Regions from separate parts of the Marinomonas sp. ATLA20 genome, predicted to be linked through region 1. Evidence: predicted binding sites of a transcription regulator. Region 1 holds the regulator's gene; the other holds the start of a gene.
The links. Region 1 encodes sigma-54, which starts transcription at its own class of promoters, with help from an activator protein. Its sites were predicted from a motif close to TGGCACNNNNNTTGCTNT; they were not measured.
Positions count from the first base shown of each region.

Region 2: AC2A4J_RS13910 (ammonium transporter) is a predicted target of sigma-54. The motif match lies at 4,716-4,733, and genes of this name have one in related genera.

Region 1 covers NZ_JBXUKU010000009.1:69,208-77,138, forward strand. Annotated here, with positions in the region: gene yjgA (ribosome biogenesis factor YjgA) at 120-656, opposite strand; gene mgtE (magnesium transporter) at 663-2,015, opposite strand; gene AC2A4J_RS15080 (HPr family phosphocarrier protein) at 2,023-2,292, opposite strand; gene ptsN (PTS IIA-like nitrogen regulatory protein PtsN) at 2,302-2,751, opposite strand; gene AC2A4J_RS15090 (RNA polymerase factor sigma-54) at 2,769-4,238, opposite strand; gene lptB (LPS export ABC transporter ATP-binding protein) at 4,317-5,042, opposite strand; gene lptA (lipopolysaccharide transport periplasmic protein LptA) at 5,043-5,570, opposite strand; gene lptC (LPS export ABC transporter periplasmic protein LptC) at 5,554-6,132, opposite strand; gene AC2A4J_RS15110 (calcium/sodium antiporter) at 6,132-7,112, opposite strand; gene AC2A4J_RS15115 (ABC transporter ATP-binding protein) at 7,258-7,931, shown strand, end outside.
Region 2 covers NZ_JBXUKU010000007.1:227,316-235,246, reverse strand. Annotated here, with positions in the region: gene AC2A4J_RS13930 (porin) at 286-1,197, shown strand; gene AC2A4J_RS13925 (cupin domain-containing protein) at 1,447-2,085, shown strand; gene AC2A4J_RS13920 (fumarylacetoacetate hydrolase family protein) at 2,113-2,820, shown strand; gene AC2A4J_RS13915 (DTW domain-containing protein) at 2,810-3,310, opposite strand; gene AC2A4J_RS13910 (ammonium transporter) at 3,390-4,601, opposite strand; gene AC2A4J_RS13905 (cold-shock protein) at 5,055-5,267, shown strand; gene AC2A4J_RS13900 (glutathione S-transferase) at 5,379-6,056, shown strand; gene AC2A4J_RS13895 (outer membrane protein assembly factor BamD) at 6,064-6,906, opposite strand; gene rluD (23S rRNA pseudouridine(1911/1915/1917) synthase RluD) at 7,067-7,931, shown strand, end outside.

The sequences.
Region 1 (7,931 bases):
CGGTGAGTTCGGTTTTTTGTGAGAGACGTTTTTTTAGAGTTAATAACAAAAAGCCCATCTCATTAAAGATGGGCTTTTGAAGGTTTGATGCGTTATTAAGGCGTAGCTGGTCTTGGTGTTTACTCTGTTAGACCAAGACGCTTTTCTTCAGCCTCGCGCAAGAAGCGGAAAAGCTTTTTACGGTTTGTAGTGTTGCCTTCTTGAGACACTTCTTTTTGAGATTGACGAATGAGCTGTCTAAGAAGTTGGATGTCTTCAATTTGAGGGTTTTCCTCTAAGTATTGAGACAGCTCTTCTTTGCTGTTTTCACCGATTAGCGCATCTCGTTTGATCTCAAGCTGATGAAATAGCTTGTTGTAAGCGGCAGAGGTGGAATCAAACAATGCTACGCGATGCGCTATGGCTTCGTGGTCTTCTGTGCGCATTACCTTGCCGATGTATTGAAGGTGTCTTCTCATGGCTTCGTGTTTTTTGATTCGGCCAGCTTCAACGAATGCTTCGCGCAATGTGTCAGACATTTCTACTTTTTTAAGTTGGTTTTTGCTTAAGGCAAGTAGTTTTTTACCAAGATCTTGCAGGGCTTCCATTTCACGCTTGATCTGGGTTTTGCTCTTAGGGATTTCGTCTTCGTTTTCATATTGATCAAAGTCTGTCATGGGAACCTATATTAGAAAAATAGTAGCGAGACCAAGGAAGGATAAGAATCCAACCACGTCGGTCACGGTAGTCAAAATTACGCTGCCTGCAAGGGCAGGGTCGATGCCAATTTTTTTCAGCAAAATCGGCAGAAGTGTACCAGTGGTGGCTGCAAATAGCAGATTTATTATGATAGCTCCCGCAATGATATAGGCAATCTTGATGTTGTCAAACCAAAGTGCGGTGAGCGCGGCAATAACGGTTGCCCAAAGTAGGCCGTTAATGAGCCCAACAATAAGTTCTCTGTTGAGTAGCCAACGGGTGTTGGTGGAACCAATTTGGTTGAGTGCGATACCACGAATGACCAGAGTGAGTACTTGTGATCCGGCAATGCCGCCCATGCTGGCAACAATGGGCATGAGTATGGCGAGTGCGACAACTTGGTCCAGAGTGTCTTGGAATAAACCTATTACATACGATGCGGTGAAGGCTGTTATTAGGTTTATACCAAGCCACACTGCACGTCGCTTGGTGGTTTTCATGATAGGGGCGAAAGTATCTTCGTCGTCATCAAGACCCGCCATGCTTAACATGGAGTGTTCGGCTTCATCACGGATAACGTCAACAACGTCATCGATGGTAATACGGCCAAGTAATTTTTTGGTTTTTCCATCAATGACGGGAGCGGAAACCAAGTCCATCTTTTCAAAAAGTTGTGCTACTTCGCTGGCTTGGGTTTCTGCGTCAATAACAGTAAATTCGGTCTCCATGATATCGCGCACTGTGGCGTTGATGTCAGAGACTAATAGTGTGGTCAGGGGCAAGGTGCCTAGCAAGCGATCAGAGCGGCTGACAACAAGTAGGCTGTCTGTCATGTCTGGTAGAGAGTTGTGTCTGCGTAGGTAGCGAAACACCAGGTCGACGGTGATATTCGGACGTATGGTGATGGTGTCCGTGTTCATCAAGCCGCCGGCAGAATCTTCCGAGTAGCTTAATAGTGCTTCAACTCTTGTTCTGTCTTGCGTCGTCATGGACGCAAGCACTTCTTTTACTATTTTTTCTGGTAGATGTTGTAGTAAATCGGCAAGGTCATCGCTTTCAAAATGTTCGGATACGGCGATTAATCGCTCTGTATCCATGTTTTTCATGAATTGTACGCCAATATCTTCGCTCAGATATTGCAGTACTTCGCCTTCATTTTTGGCTTCAATTAGCTCCCAAAGAAGCTTACGTTCTTTGGGAGGGGAGGACTCTAATAGGCGAGCAACGTCCTGAGCTGGCAAAGCGCCGTTAAGTAAATAACGGATTTGCATGGTGGCACCAGATTCGAGCGATTCGGTGACCGTTTGCAGGTGGTTAAGCGTGTTTTGCTCTGACATTGATTCCTTACTCGTCTTCACCAAAACGATTGTTAATTAATTCTATCACCGCTTTAATTGCGTCGTTTTCATCTTCACCGTTGGTTTTGACACGAATTTCAGTGCCTTTGCCAGCGGCCAGCATCATCATGGCCATAATGCTTTTTCCATCAACATTGCGGCCTTCTTTTTCTATGGTGATGTCGCAAGAGAAACGAGAGGTTGTTTCAACCAGCTTGCCCGCTGCGCGAGCATGCAAGCCCAGTTTGTTTATGATTGTGACGGACTCTTCCTGCATGCTTATTACCTATATTAATGAGTCAAATATATTGAATAGTTCTTCACTGCTTTGTGCCGCACGTAATTTATCCAGTGATTCTGGAGATTGTGCTAACTCAGCGATTTGAGCCAATGTAGAAAGGTGTTGATCGCATTCTTGAGGTGGCACAATCAGCGCAAATATTAGGTCGACCGCTCGTTTATCGATAGAGTCAAAATCAATTGGAGTTTGCAGTGACATGACAACGATAGCTGTGTGGTTTGCCGACTCTAGACGACAATGCGGAATGGCAATGCCATTACCAATGCCTGTACTGCCTAGTTTTTCTCGGCCAAGTAGTGCGTCATAGATTTCTTCGTTGTTGCAATGAAGGCGGTTGGAAGCGACTTCAGCAAGGCTCTCAAGGACGCGTTTCTTACTAACAATGTCTTGTTTTGCGAGAACAAGTTCTGCTTTTAATAATGATTTCAAGGACATGATAAAATGGTATCCGTTTAGATCAGTCGTTTTCGTTCATTGGAAGGAGGGATGTTCATCGCCTCTCGATATTTGGCTACAGTACGTCGCGCAACCTGTATGCCTTGGTCTGCTAAAATAGCCGCTAGCTTGTTATCACTTAATGGCTTTTTCGCTGGTTCATCTGACACAAGCTTCTTAATCATAGCTCGTATTGCGGTAGAAGAACATTCTCCTCCAGAGGCGGTATTCACGTGGCTGGAGAAAAAATATTTAAGCTCAAAAATACCTTTTGGTGTGTGCATGTATTTTTGCGTCGTCACCCGTGAAATGGTTGACTCATGCATACCCACTTCTTCTGCAACATCATGAAGCACCATGGGTTTCATGGCTTCTTCACCGAGTTCGAAAAAATCAATTTGTCGACTTACAATGCAGCTGGCCACTTTCAATAATGTTTCGTTGCGGCTCTGCAAGCTCTTCATGAACCATTTTGCTTCTTGAAGAGAGGTTTTGATGTAAGTGGCGTCTTCTGTAGTTGCCGCTGTGCTCGCCATCGCAGAATAGGTTTCATTGATTTTGATTGGCGGTAGGGCGTCGTTGTTTAGCTCAACTTGCCATACACCATGACGCTTTTTCACTGAAACATCAGGAATGACGTAATCTGTATCATCTGCGTCGATCACTGAACCTGGGCGCGGGTTAAGCTGTTGAATCAAGTTGACGACTTCTTTTAGCGCTTCGTCTTTTAGTTTTGTCTTGCGGCTCAGTTGTGCGAAATCTCTATTACCTAATAGTGGCAGGTAATGGTCAATAAGGTTGTACGTGCTTTTGTAAAGTGGATGACTCTGGAAGGCTTCTAGTTGTACTAGAAGGCAGTCGCGTAGGTCGATTGAGCATACGCCAACAGGGTCGAAGCGTTGCAGTCTATGTTGCACAGCAATGACTTCTTCTATTTCTAGGTCTTCTAATTCGATGCCAAGGGACTCACAAATGTCATCGGTAGAAATGCTTAAGTAGCCATCAGGTTGAACGCATTCAATAATGGCATAAGCAATTTCAATGTCACGGTCTGACATGTGAGTTAAGTTCAATTGCCAAATTAGATGGTCTTGGATACTTTCAGCTGGAGCGTTGCGACTTTCGAAGTCTCCGTCACCTTCATAACTATTGTGATCACTGACAGCAGCAGAACTTTGATAGGTGTCATCCCAGTTACTATCGATAGATAGTTCTTCGGGGATGCTTTCAGTCCACTCTGATTCAACGCGTGCTTCTTCGTTGTTATCGACGGTTGTCTCAGGGGCACTTTTGGATTCTATGCTGGCTGGTATTTCGTTATGCAGTTGTTCGTCGTCGTCTAGCTCAAGCAGCGGGTTAGATTCAAGGAATTCGTGTATTTCTTGTTTTAAATCCAACGTAGAAAGCTGCAGCAAGCGAATAGCCTGTTGCAGTTGAGGCGTCATTGTCAGCTGTTGGCCGAGCTTTAATTGTAAAGACTGCTTCATAGAGCAACTCTTTCTTCTAATTGAATGAATTGGAATGAGTTGTGCATACTACTCCCTTTCTACAGCAATGATAAGGGGTTACAGACGGAAGTCGTCACCTAAATAGACCTTTTTGACTTGTTCATTGTTAATGACGGTATTGGCGTCACCGGATGCAATAATGTAACCATTGCCAACAATGTAAGCTTTGTCACAGATGTCTAGAGTCTCTCTGACATTATGGTCGGTAATTAGAACGCCGATTCCACTCTCTTGGAGGTGTTTAATAATGTGCTTTATATCTCCGACCGAAATCGGGTCTACGCCAGCAAAGGGTTCATCAAGTAAGATGAATTTTGGGTTCATCGCAACGGCTCTGGCTATTTCTACTCTGCGTCTTTCTCCGCCTGATAATGCCATGCCTAGGTTGGTGCGAATATGAGTAATGTGAAACTCTTCAAGAAGTTCTTCCAGTCGCTCATTTTGTTGTGCTTTTGTTAGTTCTTTGCGTGTTTCTAAGATGGCTAGAATGTTGTCTTCAACGGTCATCTTACGAAAAATTGATGCTTCTTGTGGAAGGTAGCCGATGCCTTTTTGCGCACGTGTATGCATAGCATCGCCAGTCACATCGACACCGTCAATAAAAACGCCACCCGCATCATTTGTCACCATGCCTACGATCATATAAAAACATGTTGTTTTGCCTGCGCCATTTGGGCCTAGTAACCCAACAGCTTCGCCAGATTCAACCGAGATAGATACATCCTTTACGACTTGGCGTTTTTTGTAGCTTTTTGCAAGGTGTTTTGCTTCTAATAGTGCCATCTATTTTTTCGTCTCAGGTGCTGGTTCGTTTTGTGGCGCTTGTGGTTGTAGTGTCATTGATACGCGCCCTGAATCTTTTTTCTCGGCACTGAAGGTGCCATCTTGGATCATATAGAGTATGTAGTCTGCCGTGATGGAGTTTTGCATTCGACTTAGGTAGCCATTCCCCATGATTTCTAGCTTTGATTCGCTGGTTAAATAACGAATTTCATTGCCTTTACTGATGACAATGTTCCCGCTCCAATCTACTTGCTGACTGAATTTTGCTGGACTGCCACTCGCTTCTAGGCTGTTGAATTTTCGTGTTTGAGGGTCTGTCGATACTTTAAGGTATTGTGCTTGTATCTCAATAGAGCCTTGTTTGACGAAAACGTTGCCTTTGTAAATTGCTTCACCCGAATTTTGATCGAATGACGCTTCGTTGGCTTGTATTTCTAATGGCTTATTAAGGTCATCAGGTAGGGCATATGCGTATTGGCCAATAAGGGCTGAAGTTAGCAACGCACCGATGTTAATGAATTGTTTCATATTTTCCTCGTACAGACCCTGTCATCACGACTTCTTCTGAATTTATATAGGTTGTGATTTCGCCAGCAGAGGTCTCTCCTTGTGTGGAGATGAGTGTCGCATTTCCATAGCTGGTTAATGATTTGTCATTGTCTAAGTAATGTATGTTATCTGCACTGAGCTTTATATCTTCCGACTGGAGGTATTTTTTAGTCGCTCTAGCATTTTCTGTTAATAGAATATCATTACTTCCATCTTCAATAACCCCTTTATCTGCTTTTGCGTTCCAATGACCTGATTTTGAGTAGCGTTCGACACTAGGGGTTTCTAAAAGTGTTCTGGATTTTGCAATGTAATGAAGGGTTTGTTCAGCATCCAGTGTTTCAATAAGTGTTCCGTCATTATCAAACTCTTTTACTTTGACCTTGGTGATGAAATAGTCAGGTGAGCTACTGAGTGAACCGGTTTCCACTAAGTATGCTTTTGGCGCTGTTCCATACCAGCCTATTGCGGCGGCTATTAAAATAGCGGCCCCAATGATTAGTAGGCTTTTAGGTTGCGTGAGTTTCTTAAGTGAAAGCATTAGATCGAACCACTTGTACTGACAATAAATAAGTAAAGACCATAAGAGGCTATAAGTGGAATACCAACCCATCGTGGGATGCTGTTACCTGTTGTTTTCTTAAAGATGAAGATAGCCAAGGCGAGCGCAGCTGTTAGGCCTAATACCCAAGGGAAATCTCTGTGTATAACGCTTTGATCTACCAGTCCTGGTGCAATAAGAGCGGGTAGCGGTAATACTGTGGCCAAATTGAAGATGTTTGACCCCAAAATGTTACCAATTGCTATGTCATGATGGCCTTTTCTTACACTGCTTACTGATGCGGCCAGTTCAGGTAAGCTGGTGCCCACAGCAACAATCGTAAGGCCTATTACCAGCTCGCTGACACCAAGTGCTGTCGCAATACCAATTGCTCCCCATACCAGCAACTTAGAGCTTCCTATTAATACAGTGAGTCCGATTAGCGCAATAATCAGAGATTTCGTGACTGAGGTGCCATCGTCCTCAGGTAGGCCTTCTTTTAAATCTTTTTCTAAGTCTTTACTGCCTCTTAACAATATTGTCAGGATAATAATAAAGGCAGCAATTAGTATCACACCATCCCATACGCTAAGTGTCTGATCAAATAGCAAAAAGCCTGCTAAAAGTGTGATACCTAATACAAGAGGGACTTCTTTGGTAGATAAGCCAGAGGCTATTGGAATAGCCGAAAAAAGCAATGTGATACCAAAGACAAGGGCGATGTTGGCAATGTTAGAGCCAAGTACGTTACCCACGGCAATTTCAGGGGCATTATCAAGTGCTGCTATGGCTGAGACGACCATTTCTGGTGCGGACGTGCCAAAGGCAACCAGCGTTATCCCTATGATCATAGGGTTTACGTTGAGTTTTTCTGCCACAAGGGCAGAGTGCTCGATGAATTTGTCGGAGCTCATAACCAGTAAAACTAGCCCTACAATTAGGGCGATAGAAAACAATAGCATGGTATTGATATTACTCATTGATACAGGAGGTACCATTTAATGAGGTTTGACGTTTAAATTCAAGGCTTGATCTTACAAACAAAGTGTATTTGGCCGCTCTGTGATTTTATTTATCTAGGGGCGATGGTAGTATCGGTCGATATTCGATAGGGATTAAAAAGGTGTGTCAGTGGTAGATGCTTATATAACAGTCCAAGACGTTAGTTTTTTTAGGGGAGGGCGGGCAATTTACGAAAATGTATCCCTCACCATTCCTCGAGGTAAAATTACGGCAGTAATGGGGCCTAGTGGAACAGGTAAAACAACCTTGCTGCGTTTGATTGCCGCACAACTTGCACCTAATTCAGGCACTATTTTAGTTGATGGACAGGATGTTCACGCTTTATCACGGTCTGAACTTTATAGAGTGCGGAAAAAAATGGGGATGCTTTTTCAGAGTGGCGCTTTGTTTAGTGATATGTCTGTTGCTGAGAATATTGCTTTTCCCATGGAGGAACATACTAAGTTAGATGCTAAGGCAATAGCGGACATTGTTGCAAAGAAACTTCACAGTGTTGGTTTGCGGGGAGCCGCTAGTTTAATGCCATCTGAGTTATCGGGCGGTATGGCGAGACGTGTTGCATTGGCTAGGGCTATTGCTTTAGATCCTGAACTTGTCATGTACGATGAGCCTTTTACTGGGCAAGATCCTATTTCTAAAGGGGTGCTTGTGAAGCTAATACGTCAGCTGAATGATTCAGCAAATATGACGTCTGTGCTTGTCTCTCATGATGTTGAAGAATCACTTTCTATTGCTGATCACGTTTGTATTTTGGCTGGTGGGCGAGTTATTGCTGA
Region 2 (7,931 bases), on a different contig from region 1:
GACGATATATTTTCAAATAAAAGTGTTTATGTAACACTTCTGTACACATCAATCTTATTTTAAATTCATTAAGTTTTTGTTTTGTATGTATTTTTTATTATTTTTGCATTTAAAAAATCCTTTTTCTACTTTATATTTCAAGAAAAAAGCACACATAGTGGATACTTTATGCAATTAACTTGCGGGTGGTTGTCTATTTCTGCGAAATGTTTAGATTGTTTGATTGTTGCTTGCACATATCAAGCGCCTACAAGAAAAGCGTAAACATTTAAAAGGGAAACGAAAATGAAAAAAACGATTATTGCCATTGCTGTAACTAGTGCAGCATTTGCTTCTGTATCAACTTACGCGGCCGAAGGCTCTACTGTAGACGTCTACGGTAACATCCAGTACGCATACACAAATAACGACGCTGGTACTGACTTCGAAGATAACGGATCAACTTTTGGTTTCAAAGGCGAGACTATGATTGACGAGAGCCTAACCGCTTTCTTCAAATATGAACTTGAAGCTGATGCTGATCAAAAGTCTGGAGATGTATCTGTTGGCCTTGACCAAGCCTTTGTTGGTTTGAAAGGTAACTTCGGTAAAGTACAAGTAGGTACTTTTGATAGTATCTACAACAACGCTATCCAAGATTCTGTTGATCAGTTTGAAAACCTAGGTTTCTCTTCAAATGATACAACATCTGAAGGCGATACTATCGCTTACTTCTCTCCTTCAATGGGTGGATTTGAAGTTCAAGCATCTGCTCAAGCTCATAAGACTGATGGTGCTGCACGTAATAGTGGTACAGCAGTCACTCTTGTAGGTAAATACAGTGTTGATGCTTTGACTGTAGCTCTAGGTTACGATTCTCTTGAGAATGATCAAGCTGATGATGAAAACACTATCGGTTTGAATGTTGGTTACCAAGTGATGCCTGCATTGAATGTGAGCGCAAAATTTGAAACTACTAAAGATGCTGAAGATCGAGTTGGTCTAGCTGCTCGTTACGGTTACGGCGCTGGTGATGTTTACGCTTCTGCACAAGTTATTTCTCCAGATGCTGGTGATGAATACAACGAGTTTGGTGCTGGCGTAACATACAGCCTAGCGTCAAATGTTTATGTATACGGCGAAGTAGCTAGCATCGAAGCTAGCTCTACTGCTGATGCAGACACACAAACAGCTGTTGGTGTTTACTACGGTTTCTAAGATCTTCTTATAGTTGATTTTATTTACTCTAAGGCTCCTGCTAATTAATAAGGTGGGAGCCTTATGTTAAGCAAGATCATTCAAGGTTCCATATCTCTTCTCTTGTAGGCAGACTGTTGGAACATTTGGCACTTGGTGGAAACATCAGGTGCCTTTTTTATTGCAAGCTTTTCTTCTAGATATTACAAATACTTGATTGTTATTTGACCAAACCGTTACACTGAGGTTTTCCTGTGATTGGCGGTTGTTATGCTTAATATGGACTTTGCCCAAGCTGTGTTTATCGATACAAATAAACTTGATTGGGTAGCAAGTCCCATGTCTGGTGTTTACAGAAAGCCTTTGGCGCGAGAAGAGGCAGAGCGAGGCCATGCAACAAGTCTTGTGCAATATGAGGCGGGTTCAGTTTTTCGCCCTCATCCACATCCTTTAGGTGAAGAAATATTAGTGTTGAGCGGTATTTTTTCTGATGAAAAGGGAGATTTTAACGCTGGCAGTTATTTTAGAAACCCTCCTGGTAGTAGTCATGCGCCTCATAGCCATAATGGTTGCTTTCTATTAGTTAAGTTACATCAGTTTCAAACCACCGATTTAAATCAAGTCTATATAGATACTCCCGATATTTGGTCATCTACACAATCTGGCATTCTACCTCTTTACGAATTTGGTTCGGAGCGAGTCTGGTTTGTTCGTATTCAGAATGGTGAAGATATATTGTATGAATTGGACTTATCGGCTTCTGTTGAGTTATTTGTTATATCGGGGCAAGCTGAGTATAACGGCCTTCAAATGTCTTCTGGTGTATGGCTACGTGAGCCTGAGTTTAAGTTAGAGGATTGGGTGGTACCTTCAAGTTGTTTTATTTGGCTAAAGTCAGGCCATTTCTAATTCTTCCTATTCTTTGCTGGGGGTTAAATGAAGAATATCGTATCTGAGCAATCTAGGGTTTATTTGCCTATTGTTGAAAATGATCAAGCTTATCCAGTTGGTCGCGTTTTTTGTGTTGGCCGTAATTACGCAGAACATTCAAAAGAAATGGGGGATGATCCAGAACGAGATCCGCCATTCTTCTTTGTAAAAGATGCCTCTAGTGTTGTGCCTTCTGCGTTCTCTGACGTTACTCGTATTGCATACCCTATGGCCACATCACAGTTTGAATATGAAGTAGAGCTCGTGGTGGCGCTAGGAGAAGGCGGTCGTAATCTATCGTTGCAGCAAGCTAGAGAAGCCGTTCTTGGTTATGCTGTAGGCTTGGATATGACGCGTCGTGACCTTCAGGCGCAGGCGAAAAAGAAAGGGCGTCCTTGGGAGGTTAGCAAGTCATTTGATGAGTCCGCACCAATTAGTCCTATTTCATTAAAAACAGATTTGCTTGCAGGTAATGTTGCAAAAGCGGAGATCGGTTTAAAAGTGAATGGTGACCTTAAGCAAATTAGTAGTGTGGCCAATTTAACCTGGTCAATTGAAGAGGTTATTTGCAAACTGTCAGAGGTATTTGAATTGCGGCCTGGCGATTTAATCATGACAGGGACGCCTGAAAATGTAGGGGCTGTGGTTGCTGGTGATGAAATGCTGGCTTGGGTTGAGCATTTGGGTGAGATAAGAATAAGTGTTACTGATTAAATTCAATAAATTTATTGAATAGGGTAGATGTTGCTGGATGTTTATATTCGTTTAATAGTTGAGTTGCAACTTCAGCAGTGCAAAGGCCGATATTTTTTTGATTACGACGTTTTGTGTATATAGATGTCACGCCCTGAATTTCATAGTGTTTAAACTTATGTAGATAGGGCGATTTATTGTATATTTTCTGAGCCTGTTGCCAAGTTCCATCAATTATAATGATGTTGTTGATTGACTGCGAAATATCCTCACAGAATCTTTGTTGTTCGTTTTTACATAGGTAAATGAGTAATGTGTTACTAGGAGATAGATTTAAGATATCTATGCTTGGTGAAACTCTGGACCATACGACGACTTCACACTCATCATTCAGTACCTCTTTTACTAGCTTTCCTGTACCTGAAGGCTTTTTGAGTTCTTCGCTATGGGTGAGTAACCAGATTTTCATTAGAGTCTTCGCTATTGATAAATAGGCAATTATACCCTTCATTAAAATGAACTAGAATATGAAAAAGCCTGATGGCGGTGTAGTAAACAATGAACCGCCATCAGGCCCAACAAAAGTAGTGTTATTCTTTGCCAATAGAGCCAATTTTATGAATTGATAAATCAGCGCCGTTGAATTCATCCTCTTCACTGAGACGTAAACCACTTACAGACTTAACTATTCCATAAACAATAAACCCACTCAGCGCTGCTATCACAACTCCCCCTAGGCTTCCTAAGAGCTGAGAGAGGAAGCTAACGCCACCTAGTCCACCAAGTGATTCAGATCCGAAAATCCCTGCGGCAATGCCTCCCCAGGCCCCACAAACACCATGAAGTGGCCAAACACCAAGAACATCATCTGTGTTTTTGAATTTTTGTTGAACAACAGTAAAGAGAGTGGTGAATATAGCACCAGCAAATGCGCCTGTGACTAATGCGCCAATAGGATGCATGATGTCTGAACCTGCGCAGATAGCGACTAAGCCTGCTAATGGGCCGTTATGGATAAAGCCTGGGTCATTTTTACCAAACAGCATGGCCGCAATAATGCCGCCGACCATGGCCATTAAAGAGTTTACAGCGACTAAGCCACTTACCCCTTCTAGCGTTTGTGCGGACATAACGTTAAAGCCAAACCAGCCTATGCAAAGAATCCAGGCGCCTAATGCCAAAAATGGGATGTTTGATGGTGCGAAAGCAACTAGCTTTCCATGCTTAAAGCGGCCGCGACGAGTGCCAAGTAATACTATGGCTGCTAGCGCAACCCACCCACCAAAAGCATGAACGACAACAGAGCCTGCAAAATCATGAAAAGGGGCGCCATAATGTTTGGTTAGCCAATCTTGAAGACCGTAATTGCCATTCCATACAATGCCTTCAAAAAGTGGGTAGGCAATACCAACAATTACCGCTGCGGAAATCAGCATAGGATAAAACTTAGCACGCTCAGCGACGCCACCTGAAATGATGGCGGGTATCGCAGCGGCAAAGGTCATGAGGAAGAAAAACTTCACTAGGCTATAACCGTGCTCTTGCGATAGTACGGCGGCGCTATCAAAAAAATTGACTCCATAAGCGATTTGATAGCCAATAAAAAAATAAACGAGCGCTGAAGTAGCAAAATCCGTCATTATTTTGACTAACGCATTTACTTGGTTTTTATGTCTTACTGTCCCAACTTCTAAAAAAGCAAACCCAGCATGCATGGCGAACACCATTATGGCGCCAAGTAATATAAAAAGGGTGTTTGAACTGGAAACTAGCATTTCTACTGCACTGTTTGTGGATGTCACACGTGGCTCCTAACGTTTGTCTTTGCACCGAAAAGGTTTGCTATCATCCATAATTGCTCTTTTTTGGGGCTTAATTGGTGTTTTGGATTGATGAATTTAAAGCTTAATCTGCTTTAAGCAATTATTGTTCCATTTATGCCATTATTTGGTGCCTTTTGGTGTCATGGATTATTTATGCACCGTTTTGGTGGAGGGTTAATGTGGGTTATGGTTTTCACTTAATAGAATGGAGTTGGCTAATATTTCATCTAGGTGTTATTACTTTTTTTAACAATACTTGTTTTTAGTCTACTTTCTATTTTGCTATTAACGACTTATTATCAATTAGTTAGTGTGTTTTTAAGATTATTATTGGCTTAAAACGCTTAACATTAGGGAATTACTCAAAGCTAAGTTGCTTTTAGTGTAGTTAAAAGATTGCTCATTTAAGAGCAACATAAAAATGAGGTTGTTATGTCAGGTCAGTTAGTATCAGGTATTGTAAAATGGTTTAACGATGAAAAAGGCTTTGGTTTTATCGAGCGTGAAGGTGGAGCAGATGTTTTTGTTCATTTTCGTTCTATAAATGGAACGGGCCGTCGTACTCTGCAAGAAGGTCAAAAAGTAACATTTGAAGTAACTCAAGGGCAAAAAGGTCCTCAAGCTGAGAATGTTACCCCAGCTTAATTGAGCTTTTAATCGATCAAAAACCATGCGTGTGAACCTCTTACTTTGTATAAGATGTTTATTAAAAGGCATGGTTTTTTTATGCTTGTGATTTTTTAGAAAAAGGAGGTTATGTTGTTACCTGTTCTGTATTCGTTCAGACGCTGCCCTTATGCAATTAGGTCTAGATATATGATTGCCTTATTGGGTGTGCCTGTACATTTACGTGAGGTGGTTTTGAGGTCTAAGCCTCCTGAGTTGCTGTCATTAGGCGGACGATCCAGTGTGCCTCAGCTTGTTGATATTGATGGGACGAGGTATCCAGAAAGTCTTGATATCATTTTCTGGGCGCTTACCAGCTCTGATTACAAGAAAGCCGTAAATGAGCTATGGCCATCGAATAGTATTCGAAGAAATCGAATGAAGGCTTGGATAACTTATAATGATCACTTTTTCAAATACTGGTTAGATCGTTATAAGTACGCAGATCGATATCCTGAATACAGTGAAGACTACTATCGTGATAAAGGTGAGGTCTTTTTGTCTCGTTTGGATAAGCGTTTAAGCGAAAGGAACTTTTTATTTGGAGACAAGATGAGTTTGGCTGATATTGCTGTTTTTCCGTTCATACGTCAGTTTGCAGCGGTTAATCAGAAATGGTTTGATGCATCTCAATATAATAATGTTAAGCGTTGGTTGGTTAGTTTTGTAAATTCGGAAATATTTAATTCAGTGGTCATGGTAAAGTATCCAGCCTGGCAAGCAGGGCAAGAAAATACTCTTTACCCTGCAAACCAATATGCCAATTAGATACGGCTTATTCGATGAGCCCAAACGTTACCCAATATAAAAATCCTGGATCGGCATCACTTGGCAATTTAAGTTTGATGAATTTTCCCTGATCATCGATATGTAGTGTGTTTGGGAAGTTTTGTTTTAACACTGCAAGATTAGTCTGCGCTAAATCTGGTTCATTCAAATCCTTGTAAGATTGAATGCTAATAGCTAGGGCTTCCTCAACAGATCGTGTACTTGGATAGTGTTGAATAACCTCTTGGCTACGACGTAGGGCAGAAAGTGGCGCTTTCCTTTTTAAATAATAATGCGCCACTTGTAGTTCATGACGAGCCACCATTTCGCGTAAATAATACATTCGTGCTTTTGCATCCGGAGCGTATGTACTTTTCGGAAAGCGAGACGTGAAATCAGCGAGCTCATTAAAGGCTTTAGTTAGCTCTTTTGAGTCTCTTTCGCTTGGGTCTAGACCCAGGTAGCGAGACATTAAGCTCTCTGCGCCTTTGTAGGTTGATAAAGCACGCATATAATAAGCGTAATCAATTGAGTCATGCTCTGGGTGATTTTTGATAAAGCGTTCAGCAGACGCATGAGCGGCAATGAAATCACTTGCCTCCATTTGCGCGTAAATTAGATCTAATTCTGCGCGAATACTAAATTCGCCAAACGGATATCGAGAATCTAAATCTTTAAGGTGCTTAATGGCTGTCGTGGGAAGGTTTTCTTCCAGAGCTTGTTGAGCTTTGTCGTAATAGACGCGTTCTGGAAGGTCTGGTTCCTGTACTTGTTTGCTTGAACAAGCAACAATGAATAAAGAAAAACTTACTATTCCAGAGAATCGGAGCAACGAGTGATGAAATCCCATGTATAATCAAAACCTTGATATGGTAGTAGATAAGCCTTAATCGGCATTTTGTAGCGTTATATTGCGAAAGATGATGAAGTGCAAGGCGCTACACGTTTTTTCACATTCAAGCCCAATGATAAAATTATTGAGCTGAAAACAACAGATTAAAGTACATTGTATGGCAGAGCGCATAGTAAAAGAAGCCCAAGTTCCGTTCGATTTGGGTGGTAACCGTTTCGATCAGATCGCAACAGAATTGTTTAGCGACTATTCCCGTTCACGAATTCAAGGCTGGATTAAAGAAGGAGCCTTGAAAGTTGATGGAAAAATCACTAAGCCAAAAGAGAAATTATTTGGTGGTGAAGTGGTGACATTAGACGTCGTGATCGAGGCTCAAGAAGAGCATGAAGCACAAGAAATGGACCTTGATGTTGTTTATGAAGATAACGACATTATGATTATTAATAAGCCGGCGGGCTTGGTTGTTCACCCTGCTGTGGGTAACCGAGATGGCACCCTGATGAACGCAATTCTTCATCATGCACCAGAGACGGCTCATATTCCGCGCGCGGGTATTGTGCATCGCCTGGATAAAGAAACAACAGGTCTAATGGTGGTTGCCAAGACGTTGGCCGCACAAACCGATCTTGTGACTCAGCTGCAAGAGCGCAGCATGGGGCGTGAGTATGAAGCAATCTCTATTGGTGTAATGACTGGCGGTGGTGTAGTGGATGAGCCAATTGGCCGCCACCCACATAACCGCCAAAAGCAAGCGGTAGAGCCTGTAAACGGTAAAGATGCAGTCACACATTATCGTTTGGTTGAGCGTTTCAAAAACCATACACATATCCGTTTAAAACTAGAAACTGGACGAACGCACCAAATTCGCGTTCATATGGCGTTTATTCAATATCCATTGGTAGGCGATCCTCAATATGGTGGACGCTTGAAAATGCCAAAAGCGTGTTCTCCAGAGTTACAAGAGGAATTGCGTCACTTCCGTCGTCAGGCGTTGCATGCCAAGAAGTTAGAGCTTTCTCATC